Rhodohalobacter sp. SW132: one gene and its partner. The protein of the gene in region 1 binds, or shares a complex with, the protein of each later gene. Links are inferred from orthologs where the notes say so. Each region holds a gene or a part of one and is shown on either strand. Other genes may lie near its edges.

The links.
Region 2: the proteins of hisF (region 1) and hisH are in contact, whole or in part, in a crystal structure (PDB 6RU0), measured with the Thermotoga maritima proteins. The link is inferred for Rhodohalobacter sp. SW132 from one-to-one orthologs. Residues at the interface, in WP_004080486.1 of Thermotoga maritima: Met1, Leu2, Ala3, Arg5, Ser40, Glu41, Asp45, Glu46, Ala70, Glu71, Ile73, Asp74, Ile75, Pro76, Phe77, Asp98, Lys99, Ser122, Gln123, Glu161, Thr195, Leu196, Asn247, Arg249, Glu251; in WP_004080484.1 of Thermotoga maritima: Asn15, Arg18, Arg22, Arg117, Leu118, Pro119, His120, Met121, Gly122, Trp123, Asn124, Asn134, Gly135, Tyr136, Tyr138, Val140, Tyr158, Glu180, Lys181, Ser182, Ser183, Lys184, Ile185.

What each region holds. Positions count from the first base shown.
Region 1 is NZ_QUOK01000005.1:339,788-354,572, forward strand. Bases 7,264-10,083 are described here. They hold hisF (imidazole glycerol phosphate synthase subunit HisF), read left to right. Parts: upstream 7,264-8,196; coding sequence 8,197-8,970; downstream 8,971-10,083. Other genes in these bases: DYD21_RS12060 (serpin family protein), read right to left, coding at 7,264-7,667; hisE (phosphoribosyl-ATP diphosphatase), read left to right, coding at 8,978-9,277; DYD21_RS12075 (hypothetical protein), read left to right, coding at 9,353-9,571; DYD21_RS12080 (DUF4112 domain-containing protein), read left to right, coding at 9,575-10,033; DYD21_RS12085 (two-component regulator propeller domain-containing protein), read right to left, coding at 10,053-10,083. In the rest of the region: DYD21_RS12040 (right-handed parallel beta-helix repeat-containing protein), read right to left, coding at 1-1,027; DYD21_RS12045 (hypothetical protein), read right to left, coding at 1,407-2,312; DYD21_RS12050 (YncE family protein), read right to left, coding at 2,489-3,715; priA (primosomal protein N'), read right to left, coding at 3,793-6,216; more of DYD21_RS12060, read right to left, coding at 6,408-7,263; more of DYD21_RS12085, read right to left, coding at 10,084-13,073; DYD21_RS12090 (MFS transporter), read right to left, coding at 13,463-14,785.
Region 2 is NZ_QUOK01000007.1:79,105-93,944, reverse strand. What follows is about bases 10,560-13,434. They hold hisH (imidazole glycerol phosphate synthase subunit HisH), read left to right. Parts: upstream 10,560-11,633; coding sequence 11,634-12,236; downstream 12,237-13,434. Other genes in these bases: hisA (1-(5-phosphoribosyl)-5-[(5-phosphoribosylamino)methylideneamino]imidazole-4-carboxamide isomerase), read left to right, coding at 12,338-13,063; hisB (imidazoleglycerol-phosphate dehydratase HisB), read left to right, coding at 10,601-11,488. In the rest of the region: DYD21_RS13730 (DUF5777 family beta-barrel protein), read left to right, coding at 1-57; DYD21_RS13725 (RNA polymerase sigma factor), read left to right, coding at 179-727; DYD21_RS13720 (hypothetical protein), read left to right, coding at 720-1,946; DYD21_RS21110 (hypothetical protein), read right to left, coding at 1,958-2,143; lepB (signal peptidase I), read right to left, coding at 2,524-3,615; DYD21_RS13710 (hypothetical protein), read right to left, coding at 3,634-4,209; lepA (translation elongation factor 4), read right to left, coding at 4,223-6,028; DYD21_RS13700 (thiamine-binding protein), read right to left, coding at 6,196-6,441; DYD21_RS21105 (hypothetical protein), read right to left, coding at 6,644-6,805; hisG (ATP phosphoribosyltransferase), read left to right, coding at 6,823-7,701; hisD (histidinol dehydrogenase), read left to right, coding at 7,904-9,199; hisC (histidinol-phosphate transaminase), read left to right, coding at 9,393-10,448; DYD21_RS13665 (hypothetical protein), read left to right, coding at 13,863-14,120; DYD21_RS13660 (sodium:solute symporter), read left to right, coding at 14,126-14,840. UniProt on the Escherichia coli protein: IGPS catalyzes the conversion of PRFAR and glutamine to IGP, AICAR and glutamate. The HisH subunit catalyzes the hydrolysis of glutamine to glutamate and ammonia as part of the synthesis of IGP and AICAR.

The DNA of each region.
Region 1 (14,785 bases):
GATCGTTACCGCTCCTGACAAAAACATAGTCATCGTTATTACCCGCGAAAGTCGAGGCAGCGTCGAGCTGGTGGATACTGCTTGCGGGCAAACTTACAGGTGCGCCTTCATTTTCAGTAATCGTATTTCCTTCAAATTCCGGCAGGTCACTGTCTGAATTTACCCAGATTCCATAGCTCTCACTGTGACGAATCGTACTGTTGGTAATCTCAATCGAAGAAGAGTCATCGCTTCGGCCAACAATTACATTCCCGGATCCGCTTCGGAAGAACTCTTCACCACCTCCATATTCGATGGTCACCCAGTTGAGTTGATTCAGTGCATTGCTTGATTCTCTGACATAAATCCCGTTCCACCATCCCGGCTGTTCACTTGTTCCGCTGAATAGAATTGGTTCTTCTTCTGTTCCATTTGCAATTATTGCACCATTCATTTCTGGAAGTTCGAAACCGGTTCCCGATTCAAAATAGATTTCTGTTCCCGGTTCAATAGTAAGTTCCGCCGTAATATCAATTTCATCGGTTACAAAATAAGTCACCTCGGAATGGAGAGTTCGATCATCAGTAATATTTGATGAAATTTCCTCTTCGGCAGTTACCTCAATAACTTCTGCAGCGCCATCGCTCACGCCATTCGCAGTTACCACGAGATCAACATTGTAGTCTCCTGCCGCATCTGCAGTAAAACCTGTAACTTCTCCCGATTCAGAATCAAGTTCGGCTTCACTGCCCGCTGGGGTATTAAGTGTCCATGAAAATTCCGCTTCCCCATCGGTAATCTCACTTTCCCCGGCATCAAGTGTCACTTCATCACCCATAACAGGGCTTTCAGGTGTGATAGTGAAACTGGCTTCCACCTCCGGGTCGGGGTCCGGATCCAGGTCAGGGCCAGTCGGGTCATCATCGTCACAGGATACAAGTAACAGCCCGAATGCGATAATAAATATTGTGAATAGTCCTGAATTACTTAGCCATAATCGACTGTTGTCGATCTTTTTTGCGCCTATAAAATCTGATTGATATGACATGATATATAGTTTTCTTTAATTTTCTTTTTAATTAACTATTTCCCTGAAAGGCGGTGCGGATCCCCCGCAGATGCATCATCAATATCTTCCCCCGAAATATTGATGTATGATCACTTAGTGTAGATCTGTTTGCTTTAGTTGTGAATCGAAAAGGTTTAGATCTATCCGGCATAGCGGATTTGAATGGCGGCAGATTCGATGAGATATATTCCGGGTACAGATTTGATTGGAATAACCACTCCTTGTGTCGTACCCCATTCATTGTGTTATAATCTGAGTTCCTAAAGCGTATCTTAAAAAAGAAACTATTGTAACCGATTTCAAACAGCTGTTCTCGATTTCAGGTTATGATTTTATAATACAATACGCCCCATCTGCTCTACAGACTCACACTTCCGATAGTCATGATTCGCACCCCAAAACCTGCAAGTGTCACGCTTTTAGGCTGAACGGGAATTCCGCTGTCAGCCAGGTGTTCAATATGAATTCCAAATCGGATATCTCCCGCCTGCTGCGATCTCCCCAGTTCAACTCTGAACTTCCCCAAGTAGTAGATATCTTCCTCGAAAATCGTGGCCATACTATATCCATCCAGGTAAAGATTAGCCGTGCGGCCCACCTGAATTTTCCACGCGGAGTTGAGTTTAATTGAAGATTGAAGCTGATCCCACCTGGGTTTTAACTGCTCAAACGCTTCGGGGACGCGATCTTCCCAAGCGATCGTATAGTGATCATACTGAACGGAAAACCGGGCATCGTTTTTTTTGTACAAGGTAAATGGAAATATCACCCTGGCCAGTGCGCTTCCAAAAACCTGTGTTCTCTCCTGACCGGTATCCAGGTTATCGATGTCGTGTTTGCAGCGGTGATAGTATCCGGCCTGCAGCGTAAAAGAATCGAATGATCTTGTAAGAAGGAGTCCTTCTTCCCAGAAAATAGCTCGCGGACTAAAATTGATATCATTAGAATCATCCGCAATAAATTCAATTTGAGAAGTTATTGCCAGGCTTGTTCGGTTTCCCCTGCGATAAATCTCTGCATAGGCGCCCAGCTCCTGGTACCACAGATGATCCGAATCACGTGATAAAACCTGGCTTCCAAATGCTCCCCATCCTCCAAATTGTGTCAGCCAGCTGGTTTGATCGGCTTCCAGTTCAACAGCAGGATTTTCCAGCGGATTCAGCATCTTATCCCGCTCAATCAGCCGCTGTGCATCCGCTTGTGAAACCGGCACAGAGATGAGTAGTATCAGACTAAGTGTCCATCCTGAAAACGGCTTTTTCACAACAATACCTGTCTCTTTTTGGATGTTTTTTTAGGGCCACTTCCATTTTACTGCGGTACAAACAATGGAATATCAAATATGAATTTCCAATCGCTGAATGTCAAACTGTTCCGGAATTAGCCGATTTTTGATGTTGATGCAACGTTGATGTTGATACGCTAATCGAGTGTCTGTCATCATAACCCGATCCAGTACGCTTTCTCCTCCCCCGCCTCAAGAAGTCCGTGACCGGCCACATAAAAAAGGCGTGGAGCGCCATCCCTATAGTGATCTTCACCAAGTTTATAGAGCTGATCGGCTGACATATCAAACGCATAGTAAGTTACGTGCTGATCGTACTCTTCGGCACTGGGAGGCCTTGACGTTCTGTCGACACCGCGAAGATTTGTCCTGTTTGTGATTTGTATTACCAGAAATTGATCATCAACAGAAGTAACCGACTGGATGATACTTCTGGGCATATCATTTCTGAAATAGCTGATCTGATCGTCAACGATTAAATTATAATATCCCTGAATGAAGTCCGGAATGCGGTATTTTTCTTCCAGTTCTGCATCAGAATTGTAGATGTAGAGGTAGGGAAGCCATTGGGAAATCAAAATAGTACGTCCCGATTCGGGATGATATCTCACAAAACCTTCTGCACTCATCCGCTCCGGAATCATGGGATTTTGGTGACTGTACACCGGGCTGAACATCCCCGTTTTTTCACCTTCTTCCGTAAATTGATGGAGTGTAAACTGCCGTATCTCCTCATCCATACCCGGTGAATCATCAAAACCGAAAGGGGGCAGCCCCAGAACCGTAAATCCGCTGTTGGTCCGGGTGATGGAATAGTTATTCACACCAGTATCAATTGTATTTTCAAATTCACAGAGTCCTGTGGTGCAATCGAACAATGAAACACGGAATCCCTGCATGGCAATGTACATTTTTTGATCGAATAGCTGCATCTCTCGTGTAAACAAGATATCGCCCGGCCCTCTGCCCTCTTCAGCCAGCTCCGTTATCTGGCCATCCGGCAGATCATACTGAACCAGCCGGTTATTCAACTTCTCCATAATAATAAGTGTTTCCCTGTCCAGCGATTCAACATTCAGCCAGCCCATGCTGTTGTATAAAAGCGAGAGTTCATTTCTCTCCGGGTTTTGATCCCCGTTCAGAATATCATGAAGCAGTTCGATCTGTTTGGGCAGATTCATAACAGAGGTGATCGTTTCATTGATATCCAGCTTTTCCGACCGAACATCTGCATGCGGAACACGATTCGATTGCGGATGGGCTTCATGTCCCTCATCCACCTCAATGGCTTCCCCCATGGATCGCGGCTCATTTGGATCAGGCTGAGACGTACATGATATCAGCAGTATTATAAATGGAATAAAAAAAGCTGCTCTTTTCATGGCAGTGAAGATTTGATTAAAATCTACTACCTAAATAACATTTATAATTCTGACTTTCAACTCAAATAATATCGCCATCACTCCACCGCGTCGACATCCACATTGATCCGCACCGTGCTCGCTCCTTTCGGCTTCATTTTATCATACCGATTGAATATTCCATTCAGGATGTGCTCAATCTGTTTCGCGTTGAAGTTGCGGCTCATTTTTATATTGGCTTCCCAGCGGTACAGACCGTTCATCCATTCAATCACCGAGGGCGATGGCCCCGAAACCGGTTCATCACCAATAACCATCCGGATCGCATCGCAAAACTTCTCGGCAATCAGCTGTACTCTGCTCCATGATGAACTTTTAAACTGGAAAACCACCATTCGTGAAAATGGCGGGAACATCAGCATTTCCCGGCTGGCAAGTTCCTGGCGCGAAAACGCTTTAAAATCATGGGTTTTGGCACACTTAATGGCTGGATGTTCCGGCTTCCAGGTCTGCACGTACACCACGCCCGGTTTTTCTGCCCGACCGGCACGGCCGGCAACCTGACTCAGAAGCTGATACATCCGCTCCCCCGACCGAAATGAAGGAAAAGCGAGCTCCGTATCAGCATTTATTACCCCCACGATAGTCACGTTGGGGAAATCGAGGCCTTTGGCTACAATTTGAGTCCCAATCAGGATATCCGCTTCACCATTCAAAAAAGTCTGATAAATTTTTTGATGCCCGTGTTTCCCTGAAGTCGTATCGCGATCCATCCTGAGCAGCCTGGCATCAGGAAACAGTTCAGCAATCTCCTCCTCCACCTGTTGTGTGCCGCTTCCTTTGGTTTTCAGGTTATCCGATCCGCACAGTTCGCACTGCGTATCCGCCCGCCGGGAATAGCCGCTGTAGTGGCACAGAAGGATATTCTTTTTTTTGTGATAGGTGAGGCTTGTGGAGCTTTCCGGGCTTTGCGGGATATGTCCGCAATCTTCGCACTGCATGTACGAGGCGTACCCGCGCCGGTTAAACAGTAAAATCGCCTGTTCTTTACGATCCAGACTTTTTTCAATCTCCTGGTGAAGCTCCACAGTAAGCGGCCCGCGCATCGCTGATTTGTACTCGATCATGTTCAAAATCCGCACTTCCGGCATCGTACCGGTTGGACGCAGCGGCAGATGGAGAAGTTCGTGTTTCTCCTCTTTCACAGCTTTTACCGACACCATTCCCGGTGTGGCCGATCCCAGAACAACTGCTGCATTTTCCATGTGAGCACGCATCACCGCCACGTCCCGCGCATTGTATCGCGGAGCCGGATCGTACTGCTTGTAGGATGTATCGTGCTCCTCATCCACCACAATCAACCCTACATTTTGCACCGGGGCAAACACTGCCGATCGCGGACCGATTGCAATTCGTTTTTCACCCGATTTCAGGCTTTTCCACGCTTCGAACCGTTCGCGCTCACTCATGCGGCTGTGCAGCACGGCAATCTGGTCGCCAAAAATCTGGAAAAATCGTTGGACGGTCTGCGGAGTAAGCGCAATTTCCGGCACCAGTACCAGTCCGCCGCGCCCTTGCTCCAGAGCATGTTTCAGGGCATGAATATAGACCTCCGTCTTCCCAGAACCGGTAACCCCAAAGAGCAAAAAACTTTTAAACTCTCTGCTGTCCAGAACATTACGAATCTGCTCGTACGCATTCTGCTGTTGATCCGACAGCGTTTTTATCAATTCGGGTTGATGAACGCCTTTCTCCACCTCGTCCCCTTTTACCGGAAGATCCACCGATTCGATCCATCCCTCCTTTTCGATTCGTTTCAAAGTGTAGGCCGTAAACAGGTTGTGATCGAGCAGTTCCCGGTGCGGCAGCGGCAGATCCATCTCAAGCAACTCCAGGTACGCCAGCACCCATTTGTTGCCGCGATCCTCATCCGATAGATTCTCTTTGATCTCTTCGGCATCAAAAGATTCAGAAAGCTGCCAGTGTTTCACTTTTTTATAATCAACCCGCTGCCGCGGCTCCTCCCAAAGAGTTACCCATCCACGCTTGATCGCCTTTTTGAGACGTTTCTTGTCAGTACCGTCCCGCCATCGTTTTTCCGCTTCATTCAGGGTATAAGTCTGGTTTTCAAGCTCTTTTAACAGCTCAAGATCGTCTGCATCGGGATCGCTCTTGTAGCCCTTTTTCACCTTCAGCACTTTTTCGCTCGAAAAATTGAGTCCGACCGGCAGTGCCGCCTGGATCGCTTCTCCCCAGCTGCAGTAATAAAACCGGTGAATCCACTGCGTGAGCTGCAGCATTTTTTTATCCATCACCGGATGCTGATCCAGAATCCGCTCTACGGGACGGGTTTTGAAATCAGGACGATTCTCATGCACCTGAACCACCATGCCAATGGCATACTCTTTCCGGAGCGGCACCCACACTCGCATTCCGGGACGAATGGCGGGATCGCGGGTTTCGTAGGTGAACAGTTGTCGGGCTGCAGTGGGAAACGCAATATCAGCATATAAAATCGGCATGACCGAAACTATGGAATCTCAAGAGAAAAGTCAGAAGTGAAAAGTGAAAAGGTGCAGGGTACAGGGTGCAAGGTTCATGGCGCACGATATTAGGTGCCTAATTTATGATTTGAGATTTAAGTTTCAGAAAGTTGACAATCGTCAACGTTCTGCACCCTGTACCTTGCGCCCTGAGCCCTGTACCCTGAAAATCATTCCAACCCCGGATTCTTCACCCTGCCCATAAACAGATTCGTTCCGCTTTCTCTTTCATGAATAATGAATACAAAGGGCCGGTTGAAGGTGATCTGTGGAGGCATAGAAGTAACACCCACGCCCACACTTGTCACTGCCGCTGCTTCGGTTCCCTCTTCATCAACAGTTATAAACGTTTTGTGTTTCACATTGTCGATATAGAGATTCTGAGGAGCGGTATCTGCAATACCCTGAAAATTTGCGTTTGATTGGGAAAACGCAATTTCCATTCCCATCGCTTTGAGGATCTCGTTGTATTCTATTTCGTATTCCATCTCAAATTTGGGTAATCTCACGGTTGACTCGCGGTTACTGACATGCAGATTCGATCGCCATTCCGCCAGATTATCAGCATTCACCTGTTCCTGAACAAACTGATCAATGGGCATATCTTCATCAGCCGGCATCATCACGGTCATCGTAAACAGACTGTCCCCGTATGGAAGCTCAACCAACTGTACTTCTCCGGATTGAAAAATGGCAAACCGTCCTTTTTGACTCATCATATCCACCTCAGTCGTTTCGCCTGATTCGAGGTAAAAATCAGCCGGACGGGTATCCTCAGCATCAAATTGTTGCAGCCAGTCCCCTTTAAAGTAAAGTGCATTAATCAGATACATAACGACGTGAGACGGAATCTCGTCAATTATTTCCGGGATTAACCCTTCGGTGTTTTCATTAACCCAGCTGTTCATTTTTTCAACTGTGGCCGGATCACTGAAATCGAGTCCTTCAATCTGTGCGCCAAAATGGGTTTCCACACGATCCCTAAAATCTTCTTTCACCTGCAGGTTTTCACGGTGCCAGACAGAATTTGCAATCTGCAGGGTAACCCTGGGATCCACGGTAACCAGTAATTCGATCAGAGAACCGAACGCTTCGTTAATCTCCTCCAGATCCATGTCTGAAAGATGTAGTGTTTCTCTCATAGCGTCATAGGTTTCTCCTTCAGCTCCGTTTAGTGTCATTGCCAGGGCCATTGAAATACTCAGAGGAGAGATCATGATGTTATCTTCATCATCATAAGCCAGGGTTTCTCTGAAAACCCGGTAGCTGAAGAGGTTGTCTGCCTGAATAAGTTTCTGTTCTGATTGTGTCAGATCTCTCGGAAGTTCACCATTGATACCCGGACTATCAGGACCTGTAACGTCACTATCGCAGGAGAGAAAGAATAGCAAACCCGCCAGGGCAATCAGGGAATAAAAAAATCGTAACATAAACTTGAATTTTTTTCTTGGTTTTATCGGTGCAACATTGCAGACGAACACATCATTTTACTCATCATACACGCGAAATTTTTCTATACCTATTCAATAACGTATGAAAATTCTGATGCTTGTTGAACCAAAAACGATGGCAGCCAAAAAATCCATAAAAACTAAATGAGCCGCGCTGTATCACGCGGCTCATCAATCGATTGATATATATTTCGAACTTTACTCTTCCCGGACGCAATCATCCTTTTTCTCTGACTCCAACTTACATGGATCAACAGCTGATGCGCCGCGTTCAGGACAGGTTATTTGCTTTTCCATAAGTACCTCCACATTTATTCATCATGAGTAAGTTTGTAAAGCATGATTGTATCCCTTTTGTTTCTGTTTATGTGCGATTTAAAACTGATCTAAATAGGTTCTGGTGATTTCTATATGCCTATATAATACGATGCAGTAAAACTATAAGATGTTAAGAGTCCATATTTCACTATTACTATTTACAGGAATTGTTATCTTCACGGTCTTAATTATGCTCACAAAACGAATCATACCCTGCCTCGATATTAAGAACGGCCGCACCGTGAAAGGGGTGAACTTTGTCGGCCTGCGGGATGCCGGCGACCCGGTGGAACTCGCACAGCGATACACCACGGAGGGAGCTGATGAACTGGTTTTTCTGGATATTACAGCTACGAAGGAAAAAAGAAAGACATTAGTAGCATTAGTGACCGATATAGCCTATCACATCAATATTCCGTTTACAGTCGGCGGCGGCATCAAAACGGTGGAAGAAATTGAAGAAATCTTAAAAGCCGGTGCTGACAAAGTATCGCTCAACAGTGCTATTGTCCGCGATCCCGACCTGATCCGTCGCGCTTCCGATGCATTCGGTTCCCAGGCTGTTGTTGCTGCTGTGGATGCTAAACGGGTAAATAACCACTGGGAAGTTTTTGTGAAAGGCGGCTCTGAAGCGACCGGGCTCGATGCCCTGGAATGGATTCAAAAAACCGAGCAGCTCGGCGCCGGCGAAATATTGCTAACCAGCATGGACCGTGACGGAACGAAATCGGGTTTTGACCTTGATCTTCTTAAAGAAGTCAACAGCCGCATCACCATTCCGGTCATTGCCAGCGGAGGAGCGGGCACCATACAGCACTGCTGTGACGCCGTTAAAATCGGGAATGCAGATGCAGTACTTGCAGCGAGTATCTTTCATTTTAAAGAAATTGAAATTGCTGACCTTAAAGCTGCTATGGCTGCGGAAGGCATTGACGTACGAATTTTTAAAGAATTAACGGATTAAATCCACAATGGCTACAAAGGAAGAAATTGAGTTTATATACGATCTGGAACGACTGCTGATCACCCGAAAGGCAGACAAACCGAAAGGATCCTACTCCAGTAAACTGTTCAAAAAGGGAATTGATAAAATTGCCCAGAAACTGGGCGAAGAAGCGATTGAAACCATCATCGCATCTAAAAATAAAAAAGACTCAGAGGTCATTAACGAATCGGCCGATTTGATCTATCACCTGCTGGTACTGCTTGTAGAACGCGATATTCCGCTCGACAGCGTGATCCAGGAAATGATGCTCAGAAGTAAAAAATAAGCGGGATATTCCATGTTTCGGATCGGAATAAATTGCTGGCCGGCATTCAATCAAGTTCATTAACTGAAAATTCAGATGGTTCAAATCCACAATCAGTCATTCACTTTTATTTTTGCTCTGATTGTAATAACCATCCTGATCACCCGGTTCACAGAACATATAACCGGATTTCCAGCCTCTGTAAGTGAAAACACCTGGATTGTACTCCTGGCAGATTTCAGCTTCTTTTTGCTTATCTTTTTGATAACAGCCGTCGCGATGGACCGCCTGAAAATCTTCCAAAAAAGTGAGTGACTTTTGCCAAACTCTCCTCCTTCCGATTCCGACCACAGGCGCACACTTGAGCGGCTTGATCGGTTCAGTTACTGGACCGACAGTAACATCCGTGTTCCGCTAACAAATTTCAGGTTTGGACTAAGCCCGCTGATTGGCCTGATACCCGGAATTGGTGATTTTGCAGGACTTCTCCTCTCCCTTTATGTACTCCATGAAGCCCGAAAAATTGGTGCTGACCGAAAAGTTCAGCGTAAGATTATCCAAAATATGCTCATCGAATTTTTTGGCGGACTCATCCCGGTTTTGGGTGATGCATTTGATGCGGTATATAAGGCAAATACAAAGAACACGGCACTTCTCCGAAATTACATCTATAAAGAAATTGGAGAGGAACCACCCTGGAAATTCCCGTGGTTCACGTTTATTTGGGTAAGCCTGTTGATTCTTATACTACTTGCTGCGATCTATTATTTCATGTAAATATACTGCTTAAAACTGACTAAACACCGTCCTTTTCAAACCGAATTTCGAACGTTGTACCGTGCTCACCGGAGTCGATGGTCAGCTCTGCTTTTAGTTGCTTGATCAGCGTGTTCACCAGGATCAGGCCGAGAGAATCACTTTTCCCATTACTGTAGTTTTCCGGCAGCCCTTTTCCGTTGTCTGATATTTTCAGGATGAGTTCATTATTTTTGCGACATAACCCAACATGGATTTCCCCATTATTTGTTTCGCAAAATGCATGTTTATACGCGTTGCTCACCAGCTCGTTGATGATCAGTCCGCAAGGAATTCCCTGATCGAGCGAAAGATGCAGATTGTCAACCACATCCACGTTACAATCGATATTCTGATGACGAACCTCCATAGACCGTATGATCACATCTACAAGTTCCGGGATATATACACCCGCCTCAATTTTTGACAGGCTTTCGTTCTGATAAAGTTTTTCGTGAATCAGCGCGATGGATGTTACCCTGAGTTTACTATCCTCAAAAACCGCGAGCGTTTTTTCATCCTCCAGGTAATTCGTTTGCAGGTCGAGCATGCTGTAGATTACAGCCAGGTTGTTTTTCACCCTGTGATGCACCTCTTTGATGAGTACCTCCTTTTCCTCGAGCGCCTCCCGAATGGATCGTGTCTGTTCATCCACAAGCCGGTTTAGTTTATCTCTTTCCAGATAATTAACTCGAATCCTGATAAATCCAGTTATCAAAAGAGCGAAACTGATCAGAATTAAACTCCAGAACCAATAGGAATACCAAAACGGCTTGGCGATCGCAAAATCGAAACTCCGAAAATCATCGCTCCATTCACTTCCTCCGTTTTTTGCCTGTACAATGTATGAGTAATTGCCCGGCCTTAAATTAGTATAGGTAGAGCTCTGGTTTTGTGTTGTTCGGTTCCAATCATCATCAAACCCTTCCAGCCGATATCTGAACTCAGTCTTTTCCGGGTAGAGATACTCAAGCGCCGTAAACATAAACCTGAGTGTATTGCTGCCATGCGGAAATACTACGTCGGAGTCTGGGTTTTGCTGAATAGAGCCAGGTTCAAACCGATATTCATCAGACATTTTAATGCTGTTTCCATTTAGAAGAATATCATCAAACACCACTTTGGGTGGCCCGTTGTCATGAAGTTCGATATCAGGATCTACCCTTAAAATACCATTCATCGTCCCAAACCACGCTGTACCTGCAGAGTCGCTCAGTACGGTTTTATGCATGGTTTCAACACCGATCCCGTGTGTTGATAATCGGTGATGCTCAATATGCATCTCATCGGTCTGACGGTACCGGGCCACATCAAAATGGTGAATTCCGCCATTTGTTCCCTGCCAGAGGCGATCGTTATTATCAAACCAGAGAAAAAGGGTTTCGGGAAGCCTCATTCCATCCGCCTTACCAAAGTTTCGAACAAATGGTTCTGAATCTGCGCCTGCCGGCCTGTAGTGGGTTACGCCGGCACTTGTCCCAATCCAGAAGTCCCCATAGCTGTCTTGTGTGATGTAATTCACATTATAGTGCCCCAGCCCATCCTCAATACCAACAGATGTGAACTTCTCCCCATCAAACCAGCCGGCACCGCTGCTTGTGGATACCCAAATATCTCCCTCCCGGCTTTCAAATATGTGATAGATAACAATTCCCGGCAGGCCATCATCCCTGCCAAAATGCTCTAATTGGCCATCCATCAGCCTGTATAAACCTGCATCTGTTCCGATCCAGAGTATTCCTTCGCTATCCACCTTAAGATCAAATGCCCAGCCCGAAAGCCCCAAATATTCTGAGTAATTCTCAAAGTTTTGGCCATCATACCGAAAGATTGTACTGTGATCCGTTAAAAAGAGCATCGAGCCATCCGGCATTTTTACGATGTCCCAGATGTACTGGTCATTTGAGAGTTCTTGCGGAATTGAAAGTGTAGTGAACGTACTACCACTATAGGTCTGAATTCCTGCAGATGTACCAATCCATGTTAGATTCTCATCACGGTAGAGGCTCAGAATTTCGTTGTTCATCAGGCCATTTGCGGTAGTATAAAACCGAAATTTCTCTCCCCGGAAGATACTAATACCCCGCTCATCTGTTGCAATCCACACATTGTGTTCAGAGTCTTCATACAGCCGGTAGATATAGTTACTCACCAGGCCCTCGGCACGCGTAATGTGAGTGAATTCGCCCTCTTCATACCAATAAATACCGCTATTTTCCATCCCAACCCAGACTTTGCCGTCAGAAGCCCGGATCAGATCATATACGTACGCAAGCTCCCTGCCGTTAATCTCTGTGATCGTTCGAATATCCTCTCCATTGAAAATAGTGATGCCGCGATTTGTGGCCATCCACTTCTCCCCATCAACATCTGCTATCCGGAAAATCTTCTCTCCGCTGATTCCAGAATCCGCATCATAATTGGTGATGGAACCGTTCTGCAGCAGTGACAATCCATGATGCGTAGCGATCCAGATGGTGCCATCCTCATCCCAATAAACATCCCATACTGTATTATGGATCAGGCCGTCTTCTTCTGTAATTTGTTCGATGTTCTCCCCGTCATACAAAAAAATACCATGATCTACCGTTGTGAACCAGAGTGTCCTGTCCGGGGCTTCGAAAATAGAGAGGACATGTACCGAGTCAAGTTCGTGATCCTCAAACGGGTGAACGAACCGATGACCTTCTAACCTTGATACCCCGCCATCATACGTTGAAACCCACAAATTACCGGACGAATCTTCGAACAGCTTGGAGATCATATCATTCTTCAGACCGTCTGATTCGTCAAAGACCGTGTAGTTCTGACCATCGTATTTTGCCACGCCGGATGCAGCTGTCCCGATCCATATATATCCATCGGATCGCTGAATGATATCCGATATCTGACCGTGGGGCAAACCCTCACTTACCGTCAGCGACCTGAAATCAAACGCCTGCGCAAACGCATTGCCCGCCATGCTGTTTACTATCACGGCAGCCAAAATTCCGGCAATAATTTTCAGTTTGTTGTGAGGCATGTCCAACTATCTGTTCATATAACCTATTCTACACATGCAAAAAGGGTAGCGGGATACTAATATCTCCACAATCTGATACATCCAGCATAAAATAGTCCGTCAACTAAATAATTTTAGTAACGTTTCCACTATACACCGGCACTCCAAATCTCCAGATGTATACTTATTTATGATGATCATGCAGTACCTTAACTGCACAATTTTTCCTATGCATTCGGTTTATCTATAGTTATCGGTTTTCAACCCGGATAGTTAAAGACCTTTTACAAATACTTTGACCACACTGAAATACCGAAAAGATTGCGGCACAGAGAGGTGCAGTATAGCCGGGGGTATAGTTTAAATGCCTGCAGATCTGAATTATGGATATAATTTATCGAGAAAAGATTTCAATCTTCCCGTTTTTCTTCGATCTCCTGATCCAGCAGAACGGGGTTTTCTGTCATCTCATCTACTGGTTCTCTCACCAGGAACCAGGCAACAGAGGAGAATGCCACGGTGAGTGAACAAACAACCAGGAGCACATTCTTGTTTTCCACAACGCTCACAATATCCCCGATCGCGAAACTGGATACCAGCTGGGGAAGTACCACAGAAAGATTGAAAAGTCCCATATAGAGACCCATCTGGTTTTGAGCGATCTTTTGCGACATAATTGCAAACGGCAGACTGATAATCGACGCCCAGCCGATTCCAACGATCATCATGAGGATATAGAGCGTGTAGGGAGAATCGCCCATAAAAATGATGGATGCGTAACCGACCGCCATGATTCCGAGTGCCGTGGCGTGTGTTTTCACCCGGCCGAATTTGTTGGCAAGCGGTTCAAGAGCCAGAACGGGGATGATTGCCGCTATCAGGTTAAGCGAGAAAAAGCTCCAGTTTACGACTGTGCCCACCTCTTCGTTGGAAAGGTCCGGCATCTGGAAATCCACAAATGCAAAGAAGTAGATAAACATGCTCTGCACTCCTATCCAGCTAAAGGAGTGCGCAGCCAGAACTTTCTGAAATCCGATCTTCCCCGCTTCCTCTTTTGATTTTCCAGCTTCAGATTTGAGAAGAGCCTCGCCAATCAGGTAGATGGTGACAATCAATGCAAAAATCTCAAAATAGTAATTCGGGACTTCAAACCCGCTCAGACGTTTGATAATGGCATAAATTCCATACATCAAAAATCCCCAGAGCGGACGAATCCCTTTCAGAATTTCGGTAAGTGAGGCATCGTTTACGCTGCCGGGAATGGCTGAGTCAGCAGCTTCTTTGGCGATCTCTTTTTCATCTTCACCATACCGGCCCAGGTATTTCGGTTCTTTGATGAAAAGAGGCGGAATCACCGAAAAGAGAAATACCAGAATCACACCAAAATAGATCAGCGGAATGTTGCCGAACACCGCCCCGATGAAGTAGGAAAGCACTCCGAATGTACCGGAGACGGTCTGCATCCAGGTATACCCTTTTGTGCGTTCCCGTCCCTCCGGCGTCACATCTGCGACGATAGACCGTGTAGGATTAAAGGATACGTTGATAGAGAGGTCCAGCACCATGGAGATCAGAATCGCGATTCCAAGGATCGCTTCCAGACCGAGCGCAGCCTGTATCACCCCGATATTTGGGAGAGCCAGCAGCATGAGTGAAGCGAGCGTGCCGCCGATCACGATAAAAATCCGGCGGCGGCCGTTCCAGACCCACACGTTGTCGCTGATGATTCCAAT
Region 2 (14,840 bases), on another replicon or contig:
GAGGGAGATTTTCGTTTTGGGTTCAATATTCACAGGATCTTCGGTTTAGGAAGTTAATTAGGATGAGTTCAACTCTGATTCAAGGCAACCCCAATCGTTTTTTTCCTGTAGAGTTTAGTATGAAGATGCGTTTATTAAGGAATAACCAAAAATCGACTGCTGGTAAACAGATATACCATTGCTTGCAAAAATCATAAAAGGATGCCGTAAAAGGCGCAGAGAAAGCCAAAAAGAGCTTTACGAGAAGTTCTATGCGTATGGTATGAGCATCACATTACGCTATGCTGACTCAAGGGAGCAGGGAGTGGAAATATTAAACGACGCTTTTATGAAGGTTTTCGAAAATATAAAATCCTACGATCAGAGTCGCCCATTCAAACCATGGCTGCGCAGAATTATTATTAACACAGCTATTAATCACTATCACAAGTACAAAAAAGGAGCGGTTCATGACAGTTTTGAGCTGCATGAAAATAGTATTGGACAAAAAGAAGCCATCACCTGCAGCCTCTCCTATCAGGAAATTATTGAAATGGTGCAGCAATTATCGCCGGCCTACAGAACGGTTTTTAACCTCTATGTAATTGAGGGGTTTTCACACCGCGAGATTGCGAATATGCTTGATATTGCTGAGGGGACATCCAAATCGAATCTCTCAAAGGCGAAGAAAAACCTGCAGGAGATTGTGAAAAAGAATTTATCGTATAACAGGAAGCAAAATGGATAGAAACGATCAAAACGACCCTTTTGAGCGGTACTTCAAAAAGAAGTCTGCCGAATATGATATATCCTATAATGAAAATGACTGGCATAAGCTGGAGAAACGGCTGGATCTTCTGGATGCTAAAATTGCATCCAAAAACAGAACCCGGATGGTAGCCGCAGCGGCTATTTTGATTATTTCTCTGCTGGGTTATTTCACATACGAAAACCACACCCGGCTGAATCAAATCAGCGATCAGCTCGACAGTGAACGATCACAACCGATACCACAATTCCCGCAACAGCAGATCCTTCCGAATTTTGAAGATGAAGATCAGAGCATACCGGACCAACGGGATGAATTTGTTGCCGAAGATATATCCAAACATACTACCGACAAGGATAGCCAAACGGATCCAGGCCGGGAACAGCATCTCACCGAAGAACCGGATCCTCGCACATGGACCGGGCGTGAATATTTGAATGATATGCCAGATATAGCCTACACTGAGCTTCCTGCAGAAATGTTCACTCCAAATAGGTCATTGTCCATCCATGAGTTTAAAAAACAACCCGCGCATCCAAGCCTTGATTACAAAACCGATCCCGGCGATCTCATAGCAGACAGCCGGGCGGCCCGATATGATACAGAGCGCTCACGATTCTCCTTCGGCGTGGTAGCCGGTCCTGACCTCAGCAGTGTGGGATCTTTCAATCAATGGCATGATCCTGGTTACAAACTTGGAATCATGTTTGAGTATAATCTCCTATCAAACCTGTCACTAACCACCGGTGCAATCCATACGTTGGCTCGATACTCCACAGATCGCCAAAGCTACAATCCCCCGGTCTATTGGGCTGATGGCGTTGGCCCCGAACAGATGACAGGACAATGTTTTTTAATCGATATCCCGATAAATCTGAAATATGATTTTATCGATATCGGGCGCTCAAGATTTTATCTGTCAGCCGGAATCTCTTCCTACATTATGATAAGTGAAGAGTATCAATTCAGATATAGTGATGAATATTCCCAGAGTATTCAACAGTGGAGTGATAGAACAGGAACGCGTCACTGGATGAGCAATGCGAACTTTTCGATAGGATATGAGTTCGACATTCACCCAAATTGGAGCCTTCGGGCTGAACCGTTTATTAAGGCTCCGATCAGGGAAGTAGGCTGGAGTAATGTAAAACTCTATTCATCCGGCAGTTTCTTTTCGATTCATTACCGGTTGAATTAATCATGTGTGGTTTAATTCCACGATCCCGGAAGCGTTTGGGAGGAGAGCAGGTTGAGGCTTTTTGGATAAGGCGATACCTCGGCTGGGATGACTTTCTCTGTTCGGAAGTGTCTATTTCTTGTTGTGAAACTCAGCAGGTCATCCCCCATTGCCCCCTTCGAGAGGCTGTGCGAATTAACCATCTCATTCGTTGGCATTATTTATTTTTTAAGGTATGAAAGCTTGTATTGAAGCTCCCCTCCCTATCAAGTCCCGTTAGGGCGCGATAGGGAGGGGACGGGGGTGGGTCAGAAAGCCTGGGAGCTGTGAGAATGGCAGAAATTTCAATTTATTTTATGTGCATTTTCTTTGGAAAACAATTTCCTCACAGCCTCTCGAGGGGGGACACACCAAAATAAACTCCATATCGATCAAATAGTTATGGGCGATTGAGACGATTTAACAGAATCATAATCAGCGTCCTATATATGTGCCATCAAAGGTTCACCTAAAAAGAAAAATGACACGGTGGGCAATGTTCACAATATCTGCCCGGAGATGCCCGAAACCTGTCGTAATCTGTTTACCTGATCTCTGCCTAATGTATCATATTAAAAACCCGGTCAAACCGTGGGAACCATCGCTCGCCGTCCCATGAGAAGTAGATGATGCTGGCTTTTCCGATCACGTGATCATCGGGTACAAATCCCCAATAGCGGCTGTCTTCACTATCATCGCGGTTATCACCCATCATAAAATAGTAATCCTGCTGGATGGTATAGCTGTTTGTTTCTTCCCCGTTAATAACAAATCGGTCTTCATCCCGCTGCACTGAATTTCTCTCGTACCGTTCAATAATATCACGGTAGAGATGCCAGTTATCTTGGGATAACTCCACCTGCTGGCCTTCATACGGCACCTGGAATTCAGACAAGTTATCGTGATTCATAAAACCACGCGAAAAATGAAAAGGGCGGCGGCTGAATTCATCAAAATCATCAGGCAGCACAAAAGGTTCAACACTGTTTACTTCACCCCAGTTTTCCACCTCCTGTGCAGTTTCATCGGTCATATTGATGATATGCACACCATTTCCACTCTGAACAATCCGGGCACCGGCATCACGAACTTTTGAGGGGCTCAGCCGAATTCTTTCTCTAACCTCAACACGGTAGTTCTGCATCATCGGAGCCATAATCTCGCTCTCTTCACCATTTACGAAGAGCACTTTATCATCGATCTCGAGCCTGTCACCCGGCATGCCTACTGCACGTTTAATGTAGTTGGTTTTCATTGAAACCGGGCCCACATCGATCGGATAGTTAAAGACCACGATGTCATTTCGGTCGATATCCGTATAGCCTGGGAGCCTGAACCACGGAAGACGTACACCGGGCACATAAATATCTGTGAACGGAACGGAAACCGTCATGGGTGAACGCGGGCCGTAGGCCAGTTTTGTTACAATCAGAAAATCACCCGTGAGCAATGTTTTTTCCATAGACGGGGTTGGAATCCGATAGGCTCCAAAAAAGAATGTGCGGAGGATAATTGCTGCAATTGCAGCCCAAACCAAGGCATCCAACCACTCGCGCGCCCAGTGCTTTGCTTTCGACTCTTCCTCCCTGCTTTTTTTGGGATCACTCTGCCAGAAATATCTTTTTTTTGCTTTACCGGATTTTTTGCTCAACGTAATTGGGTGCTTTATTTAATTAAATGAACCGGGCCTGTCGATCGCTTCTCTTTCGAACTCCCCATCATGATACCGCACAAGAAACCATTGATCCCGCTCAGGAGAGTAAAAATAATCGCTGAAAGATGCCATATCACTTCCTTCATTCATTAACTTTCGTGTGAAGGTACGTTTAATCTGCGGCATGAGGTCGATATACCGGCTGGCACCCACGTACACCAGGCCATTCTCGAACGGACCATCAAGATCCAGAACCATCATCGGAATTTCATCATCAATGATAAACCAGTATTCAAACTGAACGGCCTTGCCCGGACGATAATCACGTTCATTGATCAGATCACCAATACTTTGGGTGGGATCACCAAAAACAGCCTGCAGCCGTGAACGCAGTTCGATCGTGGGGATGCGATCGATCGTTGTGGGATTATAAAGCCCCTGTCCGGTCCAGTTGATATCCGAGAACTGCTGCTGAAACGCGGTCCTATCGGCTTTAGTAACCTTTTGGATATCGGGATCTTCGAATTGGGCGTATGCCTGAAAAGTGAATACGCATACAAATAGGAGTAGAAATAGGCTTCGCTGCATCATATGATATGGTATTTTAATCTTCGTCCATTGATAAAACGGCCAGAAATGCTTCCTGCGGGATCTCCACGGAACCGACCTGTTTCATTCTTTTTTTTCCTTCTTTCTGTTTTTCAATCAGTTTACGTTTCCGGCTGATATCACCACCATAACATTTTGCGGTAACATCTTTCCGGAGAGCACGGATCGTATCGCGGGCAATAACCCTTGAGCCGATCGCGGCCTGCACTGCTACTTCGTACTGCTGCTGGGGAATAAGTTCCTTAAGCTTGGCACAAACCTTACGGCCCTGCTCATAAGCGCTGTCCCTGTGGGTGATGCTGGAGAGCGCATCCACAGGTTCGCCGTTGAGCAGGATATCTAAACGTACCAGATCGCCCTTTCGGTATTCAATAAATTCATAATCGAGAGATGCATAACCGCGCGTGCCACTTTTCAGCTTATCGTAAAAATCAAATACCACTTCGGCCATTGGCAGTTCATAGGTGATATCCACCCGGTTTCCCTGCATAAACAGCTGGTTTACATAAACACCGCGCCGGTTCTGGCAGAGCGCCATCACCGGACCTATATAATCAGCCGGGGTAATAATACTCGCTTTAATATACGGTTCCCAAACCGCCTCCACTTTTCCGGCATCGGGCATTTCGCTCGGGTTATCCACCTGAACCCGTTTTTTCTCGCCTTTATAATCTGTCTCCACCTCATACTTCACGTTGGGCACAGTGGTGATAATATCAATATTAAATTCGCGATCGAGCCGCTCCTGTACAATCTCCATGTGGAGCAAACCAAGAAATCCGGCACGAAATCCAAAACCAAGTGCCTTGGAAGTTTCGGGTTGATAGGAAAGCGACGCATCATTCAGCTGCAGCTTCTCCAGGGCCGAGCGCAGATCTTCAAAATCTTCGGACTGCGTGGGAAAAATCCCGCTAAACACCATCGGTTTTGACTCCTTGTATCCCGGAATAGGTGCATCTGCTCCTTTTTTCTGATGGGTTATGGTATCCCCTACCCTGGCATCCTGCAGTGATTTCACGCTACCGATTACATATCCTACTTCTCCGGCTTTGAGCTCGTCGCACGCTCTTTTTTTGAGTTCGAGATACCCAACTTCTTCAGCATCATACTCTTTGTCGGACGCCATAAACAGGATACCGTCCCCTTTTTTGAGCGTGCCCTGCATCACGCGAACATAGGCAATTGAACCGCGATAGGTGTTAAAAATTGAATCAAAAATCAGAGCTTTCAGCGGCTTTTCCACTTCCTGGCTTGGTGCCGGAACCCGTTCAACGATCGCTTCGAGAAGAGCTTCAACGCCATCCCCGGTCTTGCCGGAAACGTGCAGAATATCTTCCATATCGCAGCCGATCATATCCACAATCTGCTGCCCCACATCTTCCACATCAGCGCCGGGAAGGTCGATCTTGTTGAGTACAGGAATAATTTCCAAATTCTGATCAATCGCCTGGTAGAGATTCGAAATTGTTTGCGCCTCAATCCCCTGCGCGGCATCCACTACCAGAATGGCACCCTCGCACGCTTTTAGTGCCCGGGATACTTCATACGCAAAATCTACATGGCCGGGCGTATCGATGAGGTTGAAGATAACCTCCTCTTTATTTGGCCGCGTGTAGATCATCCGGATGGCGTGGCTTTTGATCGTAATGCCGCGTTCCCGTTCCAGGTCCATATCATCCAGAACCTGCTCCTGCATCTCCCGCTCGCTGATAGTGCCGGTCCGTTCAAGCAGACGGTCCGCCAGCGTAGATTTGCCGTGATCGATGTGAGCAATGATGCAAAAATTTCGAATTTGTTTCATAAAACGTCGTCGGGTGGGCTGAATTCAAAGTAGCCTTCAATATACGGATTCAGAACGGGGATTGCACTCTTTTCGTACCTGGGTCGGTTAAGAGTTATTTGCTACAGGTTATTCGGGAAAAACTGTTTTCAGCTAACCGATAACCTATATACCCCATTTTCCGCATTTCACTCTTTCGTGGGGCTGAGCAGTTCTACATGGAACCGGAAGGTTTCGCCTTCGAGCGCCATCGTATCATACACTTCACGAATTAGTTCAAAAACAACTTCAGTTTCTCCTTTGATGCTGGTGGAGAGATAATTTACATCCACCTCAACATCGTGCTGTGCAACGAATTCAATAAGATCCTGAACCTGTTCTTTGGGGTGATCGGAATAGAGCGGAATATAAGTGAGCTGAGCTACGGTTTTCATTGGCCTGTTTTTGTTTTAGATGTTTACCCTAAAGCTATCACTTTTTACGGAATGATTCGAACGGTTTCCTGTGTAACTCTACAATACCTGCACGTAAGATTCGCAATGTCTCAAAAAGACATTGCCCCAGCGGGATGCCTATGGTACGGATCTTTTTTATACGAACTCCCCGGAATGAATTTCCCCCTCTCCTGCGTTGGCTTTACACTCTGTAAATCCCTAACTTTGGCGCGTGATTAAAACTGACTTCCATATTTCTCTCCATCATCATCGTCTGCAAACCGGCAGCCATGGGCATCTTGTACACTGAATCATCTCCTTTCGTCCCTTCTGCCCGGTTATCACACTCTTTTTCTACAAACAACCTGATTTTATTTTCTTATGAGAACCCTTGATTCTACCACGTCACTGCGTATAGCCGTTCAGAAAAGCGGCCGACTTACGGATAAAACGTTAAAACTGCTTGAAGGCATCGGTCTGAAATTTGACGACTACAAGCGAAGCCTGCTCGTCAGGTGTCTGAATTTTGATGTAGAACTTCTTTTAATCCGGGATGATGATATTCCGGAATATGTGCAGGACGGTGTTTGCGATCTCGGTTTTGTGGGCGCGAATGTCGTGGCTGAAGACCAGGCGGATGTCACCATCCTGAAAGGCCTCGAATACGGTGTCTGCCGGCTGTCGGTTGCCGTACCCAAAAATGGGGATATCAAAAAAGCAGAAGATTTTGAAGGCAAAAAAATTGCCACCAGCTATCCCGTACTCACCCGCAACTTTTTTGAAGAGAAAGGGATTAATGTAAAGATCGTAACGCTATCCGGTTCCGTGGAGATCGCCCCGCGCCTGGAGATAGCCGATGCAATCACCGACCTGGTCTCGACCGGCGGCACACTGAAAGCGAACGGTCTCGTAGAGATTGATAAGATTTTTGATTCCGAAACGCAGCTTGTAAAAACCAATAAGCCGCTTTCCGATGGCAAACAGGCACTGATCGACAAATTTCTGCAGCGGATTGAAGGATACCAGCGGGCCGAGAAAAGCCGCTATATCATGATGAACGCCCCGCAGGAATCTGTGGAGAAAATTAAGAAGATCATTCCATCACTGAGGAGCCCAACCGTGATGCCCCTGGCCGACAACGGAATGGTGGCCATTCACACGGTCATTACCATCACCGCATTCTGGGACCTGATGGAAGAACTCAAAGCCGCCGGCGCCACCGGAATTGTGATGCTGCCGATTGAAAGTATGATTGTTTAGGAGATGTGAGATTATAGATGATTAATCCCCTCTCAAGAGGGGACAGATCAAGAGCGTCCAGCGATTGATCAGGGGTGTGTTGAATATGAGCAGAAATCCAGCCATGTAGCACACCCCTCGTTTGCGTCATCCGGCTTTGCCGTTTCCGCTACACCTTCCCCCTCTCAAGAGGGGACTTGCGAAACCTCAATACGATTAAATAATGAAAACCTATAAATACAACTCCCTCACCCCTTCCCAAATCACGGAACTGACCAAACGTCCAAAAATGGATTTTGCGTCTGTTTTTGGTACGGTGCAGCCAATCCTTGATGCGGTGGAGTCGGGCGGGGATGAAGCGATTTTAACGTTTACCGAGAAATTTGACGGCGTGCGGCCAGAGCCCATGACGGTGGATCCCTCAGAAATGGAGGTGAACCTGGATCCCAAAATAGAGGAAGCTCTCGACCGGGCCATGCAGAATATCTACCGGTTTCACCGGGAACAGTTTTCGATGAATCTTGATGTGGAGACGACCGATGGCGTTGTATGCAGCCGTGTGGCCAGGCCGATTGAGCGCGTTGGTCTCTACATTCCTGGCGGAACCGCGCCCCTCCCCTCCACCGCTATGATGCTCGGCATTCCCGCTTACGTTGCAGGCTGCAAGACGATCGTAGTGGCTACGCCTCCGGATAAAGATGGAAACATTCCGGAGTCGATTCTGTACGTGGCGAAAAAAATCGGGGCAGCGGCCGTAGTGAAAGCAGGCGGTGCGCAGGCAGTTGCCGGGATGGCCTATGGCACCGAATCGATACCCAAGGTGGATAAGATTTTTGGTCCGGGTAACCAGTACGTTACCGCCGCCAAAATGATCTTGCAAAACAGCGAGGCGATGGTCTCCATTGATATGCCCGCGGGTCCGTCGGAAGTGCTTGTTATTGCCGATGAAACTGCTGATCCCGAGTTCATCGCCGCCGATCTGCTTTCGCAAGCCGAACACGGGTCCGATAGCCAGGTTGTTTTAGTTGTTACCGTTCAGGCCAACCTTGATGAAATTAATTCACAGGTACAAAAGCAGCTGAATGACCTCCCCCGAAAAGAGTTTGCTGCCGATGCGCTTGAAAAAAGCTTTACGATTGTGGTGGAATCCACAGAGCAGGCGATGGAGTTCTCAAACCAATACGCGCCGGAGCACCTGATTATCAATACGAATGATGCAGAAGAGCTGGCAGAAGACGTATCCAATGCCGGGTCGGTTTTTATCGGTCAGTGGACCCCCGAAAGCATGGGCGATTACGCCTCCGGCACCAATCACACGCTGCCCACATACGGCTACGCCCGGATGTACAGCGGCGTATCGCTCCACAGTTTCCAGAAATTTATTACCATGCAGACAATCACCAAAGAAGGATTGAAAAATCTCGGTCCCACCGTGGAGACTCTTGCGGGTCTTGAAGGGCTGGACGCTCATAAAAATGCGGTGAGTTTGAGGCTGGCAAAAGTGAAAAGTGAAAGGTGAAAAGGTTTTCCCCTCTCGGGAGGGGACAGATCAAGAGCGTTCAGCGATTGATCAGGGGTGGGTTCGCGGGGTACAGATTCACAAATTACCCATAAACAAGATCAACGTTCCGTAATCATCCCCCGAAACCTCCTGCGTCGGTTTCTGCCCCCTTCTAAGGGGGACATTTGAATCCAAACATAAAATTTGTTCAATGCCTACAACAAACATCGAAACCCTTGTCCGCGAAAATATCCGTAATCTGACGCCCTACCGAAGTGCGCGGGATGACTTTGATGAAGGCGTGCTTCTGGATGCCAACGAAAATAGTTACGGTGCATCTGTGCGAAATACGCTGGATTTGCATCGATATCCCGACCCCACGCAGGATCGGCTTCGGAAGGTAATTGCGGAGTACCGAAGTGTGGAGGTTGAAAATCTTTTCCTGGGTGTTGGCAGCGATGAGCCGATCGATCTGCTGATGCGGATTTTTTGTGAGCCGGGAAGGGATTCTATCATAACCACGCCGCCCACGTACGGGATGTATAAGGTGTCGGCCAGCATCAACAATGTGAATATCAAAGAGGTGATGCTGACTGAGAAATTTCAGCTTCAGCCTGATTTGATCAAGGAGACTGTCGATGAAACGACGAAGCTCCTGTTTCTCTGCTCGCCAAACAATCCCACCGCAAATGATATGAAGCGGACCGATCTGCTGAAGCTTTGCACGACCTTTCCGGGAATTGTGGTGGTGGATGAGGCGTATATCGATTTCAGCAGGCAGGAGTCGATGGCCGGAATGGTGCAGCAGTATCCCAACCTGGTGGTGCTGCAGACCTTTTCCAAGGCTTTTGGCTTGGCAGGTATTCGTCTGGGCGTGGCGATTGCCAATCCGGAGATCATCAGCTATATGATGCGGGTAAAAGCCCCGTACAACATCAATAAGCATACAGCCGATACTGCCCTGAAAGCATTTGATAACCTGGAACTGCTAAAATTCAACATCAAAAAAATCCGCGAAGAGCGGCAGTACGTGGCTGAGCAGCTGAATCTGGCGGATGCGGTTGAAAAAGTGTATCCCTCAAACGCCAATTTTCTGCTTTTTAAAATCCGAAAGGCGAAAGAAGTGTATCAAAATTTAGCTAAACTTGGCGTGATTGTGCGCTATCGCGGTCATGAACCGCTGTGCGAAGATTGCCTGAGGGTCACCATCGGTATGCCGGATGAGAACGTAAAGTTTTTGAGGGCACTGAAAGATGTTGTGGGGTGAGGGGAAAAGTGAGAAATGAAAAGTGAAAAGTGAAAAGTGAAAATCTCCCCTTCCAGTGTTTTTTCTGGCCCCGGCTTGTCCCGAGCTTTGACTCGGGGGTGTAGTTACCCGGGGAGGGGAGATCTCTTACTACCAAATCAAACAAAGAAACCATGAAAATCTATATCCACCCTACCGCATTGAAATCCGAAAGTGAAAGCTTGCTGCCGGAAGGTGCTCTTTTTGGCATGAAGTATTTGATGGAGGCGGAATATCAGCTCGGTTTTGATGCCGGATCACTTTCAGATCATCAGCAAAAACTGATTGAAAATGAATCGATCACTAATTCAGGGTTCGGAGAAGCTGACGCGGACGGCACTATTAAAAATGTGGATCAATATATTTTTGAGTCGGATGGTAAGCCTGTGGAAACCGCCGATTCCTGGACAGAGATCACCCGATCCATCCTGTTCCCCAGCCGGAAGGCGGAAATCAGTCGGGATACGAAAGAGACGCAAATTTCGATCTCTATCAACCTGGACGGAACGGGTAAAAGCGACATCAGCACCGGTTTGAACTTTTTTGATCACATGCTCGATCAGATTGCGCGTCACGGGTTAATCGACCTGGAACTTACCTGCAACGGCGACCTGGACGTGGATGAACATCACACCATCGAAGATACTGCTATTGCACTTGGCCAGGCCATTCGGGAAGCGATCTCTGAAAACAAAGCGGGAATTCAGCGCTACGGGTTTGTTCTGCCGATGGATGAAGCGCAGGCCACCGTGGCGATTGACCTCTCCGACCGCCCGTTTCTGCGATGGGATGTGGATCTCAAAAGAGAGTACGTCGGCGATTTTCCAACCGAAATGTTAGAGCACTTTTATTATACACTGGCCATGAACGTAAAAGCAACCCTGCATGTTGAGGCAACCGGTAAAAACGAACATCATATTATCGAATCGATCTTTAAAGGCTTTGCAAAGGCATTACGATTTGCCATCAGCCGAAATGAACGGATTCGCGGCATATTACCAACCACTAAAGGAACCATTTAAGTGAAAAGTATAAAATCAAAAGTGAAAATTCTCCCCGCCGAACTATCTGCACCAAGTGTGGCTCGAGGGGAGTACTCCACCAGCTGGCGAAAGGATTCTCGTCCGTTTTGACTTTTCACTTTTCCACCCCAATTAAAGACAGTCAATGATCGGAATCATCAAATACCAGGCGGGCAATCTCACATCAGTTTCAAATGCACTGAAACGGCTGGGGGCCGACCATTTTATTTCTGACGAGCCGGATGAGCTCTCAAAGGCCGATGGAATTATCTTTCCCGGGGTGGGTCATGCCGGGGCCGCAATGGACGACCTCCGCTCCCGTGATCTGGATGTATGGCTAAAAAATACAGATAAGCCGGTACTCGGAATCTGCCTGGGAATGCAGCTGCTCTATGAATCCTCTGAGGAGGGCGACAGCGAAACACTCGGTTTGATTCCCGGCCGCCTGAAAAAATTCGACTCTTCAAAAGCAAAAGTACCTCACATGGGGTGGAATCAATTTGCACCTCAAAAGGAGCACCCTTTAATCAATGGGATTGGCAATCAACAATTCCTTTACTATGTGCACGGCTATTACGCTCCATCAAACGACCACGCTCTTGCAACCTGTAAATACATCAACGATTTTGCCGCCGTAGTTGCCAAAGACAATTTTATGGGCGTTCAGTTTCACCCCGAAAAATCTGGGTCTGTGGGATCGTTACTGCTTCAGAATTTTTTGGATATGGTGAAGAGTAACGGATCGTGATCTTATTGAGCGTAGAAATATCATTTCTTTTGTTCCACTCCCGCCCCAATTTCCTATCTTCACAACCGAATAGTTTTCAATAACAAATTTCTTAACAAGCCATGAACATCATCCCCGCAATCGACCTGCTCGACGGACAGGTGGTTCGCCTGCAAAAGGGCGATTATGCAAAAAAAACAGTTTACAATCATAATCCTGTCCGCGAGGCGGAAAAGTTCAAAGCGGCCGGTTTTGAACATATTCATGTGGTTGATCTGAATGGAGCCAAGAGCGGAAACTTTGAGAACCTGCCAATTATTCGGCAGATGATTGACAACGTGGAACTGTCGGTTCAAACCGGCGGCGGGGTTCGTTCGCGAGAGGATATCGATCTGCTTCTGAATGCCGGGCTCAGCGGTGTAATCTGCAGCTCGATGGCGGTAAAAAGTCCGGATGCCTTTCGGAGCGCCGTTGAAGCCAATCCGGACGAAATGATTCTCGGCCTGGATCTGAAAGATGGAAAAATGGCGTATGGCGGCTGGCTGGAAACCTCCGACCGCCCGATTGCGGAGTTTCTGAACCCGCTGATTGAAGCCGGTTTGAAAACCGTACTTAGCACCGATATCGCCCGCGATGGCATGCTGAGCGGTCCAAATGTAGAAATGTACAGCGATCTGCAAAAACGATTTCCGGATCTCAACTGGATCGCATCAGGAGGCGTTTCAAACCTCCAGGATTTAATTGAACTTCAAAACCACAACCTCCATGGTGTAGTCGTGGGTCGGGCGTACTACGAAGGAAATATCCGCCTGGATGAGATGCGGGATTTGCATAAGGCTGGGGTGTAGTACACACCCCTCGGTGTGAAAATCGGTGATACACCGTTTTCACATCCTTTTCCCCTCTCGAGAGGGGACAGAATTTAGAAATCCCGCGCAGACGGTATTCAACATTCAGGGGTGTGTCCCACGGAGCTCTGATCTAAACCTAAATTCGCACAACTGCTCCTGCCCCCTTCAACACACCCCTCACCATCAAAATCACGCTACGCACGTTTTGATGGGCTTTTCCCCTCTCAAACCACACTTGGACCCGATTATTCGGGGAGGGGATTTCATTGCCTTTCCTTGGAATTTACAATGTAATTGAACCTCTTTTGAGGGTCCTTAAATCCCATCTCGAGAGGGGACAGATTAACGAAACGACGCATAGCGTTAGTTTCGGGAATCAGGGGTGTGTTCGCGAGGGCAAGAAGTCTGAAATGGCTACGTTCCACGATCAAAGTCACCAAACCCACCCCTCGTTTGCGTCATCCGGCTTCGCGGTTTCCGCTTCACCTTTCCCCTCTCGAGAGGCTTTGAGAAAACTGTCTTCCAAAAAAATCGCACCTAAATAAGTTAAGATTTATGTCTTTACCATCGTCACCAGTCCTTCTGACTCACCCCCGTCCCCTCTCTACCACGCCCTGCGGGTCTTGCAAGAGAGGGGAGCTTCGGAATGAGTTTTTCGACTTAAAAATGTTAAGATTGCTAAACAGGTTACGGGAATATTTTCACCTTTCACTTTTCCCACAACCCGCGTGCATTTCACACAGAAATCCTCTTTATTGATTTGATGAGTTCGATCAATAGTCAGAATTGAGTTGAAATGCAATCAATGGATCACCCCGAAGAAAATCAGCCGGAAAAAAGAGTCCCCCTCCGCAGCACACGAATTATTTTTGTGATCGTCATGCTGATCACATGCCTCGCCATCATCTGGCCGGGTCACGCCATCTTTTCATCCGCCACCCCGCTGATCTTCGGATTTCCACTCTCTTTTGTCTGGATTATTCTCTGGGTGATCATTGGTTTTGCTGCCATGATGGGACTCTATCTAACCGATAAACATCAGGATAAAGTCTGATCATCATGGAAACCGGAACCGTTATTCTCATCATCGTTGGGCTCTATCTTCTGATCTCTCTCCTGACCGGAATCATTCCCTCACTCCGGATCACAAAAAGCGTGAGCGGATATGTGGCGGGCGACCGCAGCATGAACGCTTTTATTCTCTATTTTGTGCTTGGCGCGTCTATTTTCTCCTCGTTTGCCTTCCTGGGCGGACCGGGCTGGGCCTATTCGCGTGGTGCCGCAGCATTCTACATCATCGCATACGGGGTGATTGGCATCGTGCCGCTCTACTTTTTCGGCCCGCGGGCGTGGCGGCTTGGAAAAAAATATGGATATGTCACCCAGGCCGAGCTCCTTGCCGCCCGTTTCGACAGCAAATTTCTCTCTGTAATGCTCGCTATTTTGAGCGTAGTGGTCTTCATCCCCTATCTCACCCTGCAGATGGTTGGCGCTGGGTACGTGCTCAATGTGATCAGCGAAGGGATGATCCCTTACTGGGCCGGGGCCGGAGTCACCTACGTGGTGGTGCTGATCTACGTCTACTTCAGCGGGGTGATGGGAGTCGGCTGGTCGAACGCTTTCCAGGGCATGTTTATGATGGTACTCGCATGGGTGCTGGGAATCTACCTGCCGAATACGCTCTACGGCGGGATCGGGCCGATGTTTGATGCAATCATGGAAGCCGGGCACACCGCAATGCTGGAAGCACCGGGCCTGGCTGGTGACGGAACGC